DNA from 2 places in the Gryllotalpicola protaetiae genome. Region 1 is predicted to be linked to the other one. Evidence: predicted binding sites of a transcription regulator. Region 1 holds the regulator's gene; the other holds the start of a gene.
What was found. Region 1 encodes HrcA, which represses chaperone genes, less so after heat shock. Its sites were predicted from a motif close to TTNGCACTCGNNNNNNNCGAGTGCNAA; they were not measured.

Region 1 (3,204 bases):
ACCAGGCCGCGGCCGTTGCCGACCAGCAGTCGCTCGCCCGCTCGGGTGCGCGCGACCGCGGCGATGTGCTTCGCCTCGGCGCCGGTCACCTCGACGAGGCCGCCGACGGGCGCATCGGCGAGCTCTTCGAGCAGGTAGAAGTTCGCCACGGAGGCTCAGAGGTTCAAGAACCGGTCGCGGATCTTCGCGAACAGCCCCTGTTGGAACTGGGACAGGCGCGGCTTGTCACCCTTGTACTGCTGGGCGAAGCGCTCGATCAGCTCGCGCTCGCCTCGGCCCAGCTTGGTGGGTGTGACGACCTGGATGCCGATGCGCAGGTCACCTCTGCCGTTGCCGCGCAGGTGCGTGATGCCGCGGTTCTTGACGGTGATGATCTCCGCGCTCTGGGTGCCTGCGTGCACGTCGACGTCGACCTGGCCGTCGAGGCCGGCGAACTCGGTCGTCGTCCCGAGGATCGCATCGGCCATCGAGACCTCGAGTGTCGCGAGCAGGTCGTCGCCGTCGCGGCTGAAGACGTCGTCGTGCTTGACCTTGATCTCGAGGTAGAGGTCGCCGTTTGCGCCGCCCGCGGGGCCGGCCTCGCCGTGGCCCGGCAGCTGCAGGCGCAGGCCGGTGTCCACTCCGGCGGGGATGTCGACCGGGATCGACTTGCGGGCGCGCACCCGGCCCTGGCCCTGGCAGGTGACGCAGGGCGTCGCGATGATCGTGCCGTAGCCGCGGCACGTGCCGCACGGGCTCGAGGTCATGACGTTGCCGAGCAGCGAGCGCACCGAGCGCTGGATCGACCCGGTGCCGTTGCAGATGTCGCAGGTGACCGGGTGGGTGCCCGGCTCACAGCACGAGCCCTGGCAGCGATCGCAGAGCACGGCGGTGTCGACGTCGAGGTCACGATGCGCGCCGAAGATCACGTCGGCGAGATCGATCTCGACGCGCAGCAACGCGTCCTGGCCGCGCTCGCGGCGCGACTTCGGGCCTCGACTGCCACCCCCGCCGCCGAAGAAGGTCGAGAAGATGTCCTCGAACCCCCCGAAGCCCTGGCCGCCGCCGAACGGGCCCGCCTGGGGCCCGAGGTCGTACTGCTCGCGCTGTTTCGGGTCCGACAGCACGTCGTAGGCGTGCGTGACGAGCTTGAACCGCTCAGCGGCTTCAGGGCTCGGATTCACGTCGGGATGCAGCTCGCGCGCGAGCCGGCGGTACGCCTTCTTGATCTCGTCGGGGCTGGCCTCGCGCTCGACGCCGAGGACTTCATAGTGGTCTGCTGCCACTGGTGGCGGCTCCTTAGTTCAGTTCAGGCCTGGTCGCCGAGTGCACGGCTCAGGTAGCGGGCGACGGCGCGCACGGCGGCCATGTTCGTCGAATAGTCCATGCGGGTCGGGCCGAGCACGCCGAGGCGCGCGATCGCGCCGCCCGCTGTGCCGTAGCCCGTGGTCAGCACCGACGTCTCCGCGAGCCCGAACGGCTCGTTCTCGCGCCCGATCGACACGCTGACGTCGCGGTTGCCGACGACACCGTGCTGCTCGGCTGCCATCTCGCCGAAGAGCTTGAGCAGCTCGACCTGCTCTTCAATGGCCTCCATGATCGGGTAGATGCTGCCGGTGAAGTCGTGCTCGGTGCGCACCAGGTTCGCGGTGCCTGCCATGATCAGGCGCTCCTGCCTGGTCGAGCCGATGATGCCGGCGACCGAGGCGAGCAGCTCGGTCACGAGCGGCCGGGAGGCGTCTGGGAAGCGCTCGGCGAGGGCGGGGAGCGCGGTTGCGGCATCCGCCATGGGCATGCCCGCCAGCGTGTCGTTGGCCGCGTCACGCAGGGTGCGCAGCACCGCGTCGTCGTGATCGACGGCGAGCTCGACCACTCGCTGCTCGACGACGCCGGTGTCGGCGATGAGCACGGCGAGCACGCGACGGGGCGCGAGCGCCACGAACTCGAGATGCTGGATGCGAGCGCGAGACACCGACGGGTACTGGATGAGGGCGACCTGGTGGGTCAGTTGCGCAAGGGCGCGCACCGTGCGCGCGAGCACATCGTCGATGTCGACCGAGGCCCCGAGGAAGATCTCGACCGCGTGGCGCTGCGCCGAGGTGAGCGGCCGCACGTCGGTCAGCTGGTCGACGAACACCCGATAGCCCTTGTCGGTCGGCACACGGCCGGACGAGGTGTGGGGCGCCGCGATCAGCTCTTCGTCTTCGAGCAGGGCCATGTCGTTGCGGATCGTCGCGGCCGAGACCCCGAAGCGGTGCTTGTCGACGATGCTCTTCGAGCCGACCGGCTCGCGCGTCGAGACGTAGTCCTGCACGATGGCGCGGAGCACCGCGAGTCCACGTTCAGAAACCATCGACGATGCTCCCTTCCGCGACTGGCACTCAAGACCTATGAGTGCCAACGATACCAGTGGTGTCGCGCTCTCTATCGATCTTCGACGCACTCATGAGTTCCATAGAGAAGCGCCGCGCCGCTGTGATGTATGGCTTCGGCCCCGAATGCGTGATTCGCAAGGTGCGTGATGAGGTTGCCGTGCACGGTCCTGCTTCTGTCGCGGTGCGCGTGGACCCCCTGTCGATCACGGACGCCGAGTTTTGGCGCCTCGCCCGGGCTCATCTCAGGAGTACTGTCTGGAGGCACTTCGTCCTGTGGGCTACCGGTGTGTATACGGCCGGAGCACATGGGATTCAGCCCGGCCGCTTACGACGCGTTGGAAGCGATCGCCCCGTACCCGGGCGAGCCTGTTCCGCCTGAGCTGATCGAAGCCGCACGCGCGACCTTCGCCCCACAGGGTTAGCTCCGGTCGTCCCCGCCGCCAACATCCCCGAGCGGCGGTGGGCTCGTTTGCCCGAGGAGGTTCCGCGGACCCGTGCCGACAGTGGTCAAGATCGACAGGTACCACCACAAAAGCTTCCCATTCGGAATAGGCGAGTCATATGTTTGTCATGGCTGACGCACACGCCGGTCATATCGTTCAATTGGGGGGAATGAGTTGCATATTCCATTCGGCTTTCGAAGAAAAGCTTCATCCGGGCTGGCGCTCGTCTTGCTTGCAGCGGCTGTCGGAATTGGAGCTTCGCCGACCGGGTCCGATGGGCCATTGACGATCTCGCTCTCGCTGTGAGTGACTCAACCGGAAGATCTGTGACAGTGCTGTCGCACACCGGTGACGAGGCAGAACAGACTTGGGCCGGAGAAACGCCCTCAGGTATACCGTTCAGTGCT
Region 2 (3,204 bases), 950 kb from region 1:
CCTCGTCACCCGTGAGCTGCAGCTTCTCGAACGCGATCTTGCCGGCCTGGATCAGGGCGACGCCACCGCCGGCGACGACACCCTCTTCCACAGCGGCCTTGGCGTTGCGGACTGCGTCCTCGATGCGGTGCTTGCGCTCCTTGAGCTCGACCTCGGTGGCCGCGCCCGCCTTGATGACGGCCACGCCGCCGGCGAGCTTGGCGAGGCGCTCCTGCAGCTTCTCGCGGTCGTAGTCGCTGTCGGTGCTCTCGATCTCGTTGCGGATCTGCTGCACGCGGCCGGCGATCTGGTCGGCGTCGCCGGCACCCTCGACGATGGTGGTCTCGTCCTTGGTGATGACGACCTTGCGTGCCTGGCCGAGCAGGTCGAGCGTGACGTTCTCGAGCTTGAGGCCGATCTCCTCGGAGATGACCTGGCCGCCGGTCAGGATCGCGATGTCTTGCAGCTGAGCCTTGCGGCGGTCGCCGAAGCCGGGGGCCTTGACGGCGACCGACTTGAAGATGCCGCGGATCTTGTTGACGATCAGCGTCGCCAGAGCCTCGCCGTCGACGTCTTCTGCGATGATCAGCAGTTGCTTGCCGGACTGGATCACCTTGTCGACGATGGGCAGAAGGTCCTTGATGTTGGAGATCTTCTGGTTGGCGATGAGGATATAGGGCTCCTCGAACACCGCCTCCTGGCGGTCGGGGTCGGTGACGAAGTACTGCGACAGGAAGCCCTTGTCGAAGCGCATGCCCTCGGTCAGCTCGAGCTCGGTTCCGAAGGTGTTCGACTCCTCGACGGTGACGACGCCTTCCTTGCCGACCTTGTCGATCGCCTCGGCGATGAGCTCGCCGATCTCGGGGTCTGCGGCGGAGATGGAGGCGGTCGCAGCGATCTGCTCCTTCGTCTCGACCTCCTTCGCGCCGGCGATGAGCTCGGCGGTGACCGCCTCGACGGCCTTCTCGATGCCCTTCTTCAGGCTGATCGGGTCGGCGCCGGCCGCCACGTTGCGCAGGCCCTCGCGGACGAGCGCCTGGGCGAGAACGGTCGCGGTGGTCGTGCCGTCACCGGCGACGTCGTCGGTCTTCTTGGCGACCTCCTTGACGAGCTCGGCGCCGATCTTCTCGTAGGGGTCGTCAAGCTCGATCTCCTTGGCGATGGAGACACCGTCGTTCGTGATCGTGGGGGCGCCCCACTTCTTCTCGAGGACGACGTTGCGGCCGCGCGGGCCGAGGGTCACCTTGACGGCGTCGGCGAGCTGGTTGAGACCGCGCTCGAGGCCGCGACGCGCCTCCTCGTCGAAAGCAATGATCTTTGCCATGTTGTTTCTCGTCCCTCCCGGACGTAGCAGCGAAAGATGTCGTTAGCACTCAAAACGCACGAGTGCCAAATTGATTCTGGCACTCTCCCTACGCGAGTGCAAGAAACCGGGCAGGCATCCGTCATATCTGAAATGGCGAAAGCCGCCCGGCGAGCTGCCGGGCGGCTTTCGAACTGCGAGTTGGTGTGCGCCTAGGCCAGCCGCACCGACTCCGCCTGCGGGCCCTTGGAGCCGCTACCGACCTCGAACACGACCTGCTGGCCCTCTTCGAGGCTCTTGTACCCGCTCATGTCGATGGCGGAGTAGTGGACGAACACGTCCTGGCCTCCGCCGTCGACCGTGATGAAGCCGTAGCCCTTTTCAGCGTTGAACCACTTCACGGTTCCGTTCGCCATCGTTTCTCCATTGCTTGTTCCCGTAACGCGCACACCGATACGTCGCGTCACTGTGCGCCCGATCGTAGCGAGACGGAAACGCCGGAATCCGCGGCTGGGGCCGAATCGGTCAAATGGTTACGGCGCCGATCGGACATCGTCATATCGGCGTAACACTCGCGCAGGATCAGCCCGCGTAATCGGCTCCGAGCACCGCGGTCACCACGGCGCCGTCGTTCGCGAACTGCGCCGACTGCGTGACCGTCGTCACCCCGAGCGACTGCGCGACGCCGAGCGCCACACCGCGCTGCGCCGGGTCCGAGTAGTACACGGTCGTCGTCGGCGCGGTCTGCGGCGCGTTGCCGGTCGTCACCGCGCTCCAGCCGGCGCTCTTCAGCTTCGTCGCGGCCTTGGCCGCCAGCCCGGCCCGGCCGGTGCCGTTGAGCACGCTCAGCTGGGCGGTCGGCACGATCGTCGCAGTGGGGGTCGGGGTCGCCGTCGGCGTCGGAGTCGCCGTCGGGCTGGGCGTGCCCGTCGGACCGGCCGTCTCGGTCACGGTCGCCTGCGGAGTCGGGTGCTCGCCGAACAGGTTGTTGTCGAGCACGCGCAGATAGATCCACCCTGCGCCGACGATCACGAGGATCGCGACGAGACACCACACGAGCCAGAGCAGCCCGCGCCCGCGATGCTGGGGCGCCCGGTGAGCGCCGACGCGCTCGAGATCGGCCGGGACCACATCAAAGCGATCCTTCGGGAAATTCTGGGCCATGCGCTCGGGGGAGGTCCTTCCTCGGTCGGGGTCAGTCGATCGGCCGGGTGCGAGTGGCGCGCAGCTCGCGCCGCTCGTCTCGCTGTCGCAGCAGCCGCCTCACAAGAAGGGGGTCGTAGGCGAGCGCTGCAGGGGTCTCGATCAGCCGACCGAGGATCTGATAGTAGCGGGCGCCCGAAAGGCCGAACTGGGAGCGGATCGCCTGCTCCTTCGCCGCCGGCCCCTGCAACCACTCCCGCTCGAAGTCCAGCACGGCGACCTCGAGGTCGTTGAGCGGGGCGGGAGGCATGGGCTCAGGCTAACGATGAGAGGGCTACGGGCTCTGCGGCAACGCCGGTCGCGACGCGATACATGCCGATATGGCGGATGCCCGCCTCGAGGTACACCTCGCCGTACGGCTCGAAGCCGGCCTTGGCGTAGAGAGACTGCGCGTATTCCTGCGCGTGCAGCAGAAGATCATGGCCCGGGTTGTCGGCGATCGCTGCGGTGAGCAGCCTGCTGGCGAGACCCCTGCCCCTGGCATCCGCCCTGGTCACCACACGCCCGATGACCACGTGAGCCACGCGGTGCTGGGGATCCTCGTCCCACAGTGTGCGCAGGTAGGCATGGACCGAGCCATCGTCGTCCGCGATCCAGTAGTGCCGGGTCAGCGGCTCGAGGTCGCGGTAGTCCAGCTCGGTCTCATCGACCCTCTGCTCGACGAAGAAGACGTCGGTGCGCAGCTTCGCGATCTCGTAGAGCTCCCGGGTCGTGAGCTC

Region 2: a site for HrcA is predicted at 1,346-1,372, ahead of groL (chaperonin GroEL). Genes of this name have one in related genera too.

Annotation. Positions count from the first base shown of each region.
Region 1 is NZ_CP032624.1:3,541,328-3,544,531, forward strand. It holds gene D7I44_RS17275 (16S rRNA (uracil(1498)-N(3))-methyltransferase) at 1-149, opposite strand, end outside; gene dnaJ (molecular chaperone DnaJ) at 156-1,265, opposite strand; gene hrcA (heat-inducible transcriptional repressor HrcA) at 1,289-2,332, opposite strand.
Region 2 is NZ_CP032624.1:841,455-844,658, forward strand. It holds gene groL (chaperonin GroEL) at 1-1,303, opposite strand, end outside; gene D7I44_RS04205 (cold-shock protein) at 1,495-1,698, opposite strand; gene D7I44_RS04210 (LytR C-terminal domain-containing protein) at 1,865-2,413, opposite strand; gene D7I44_RS04215 (DUF3263 domain-containing protein) at 2,478-2,735, opposite strand; gene D7I44_RS04220 (GNAT family N-acetyltransferase) at 2,740-3,204, opposite strand, start outside.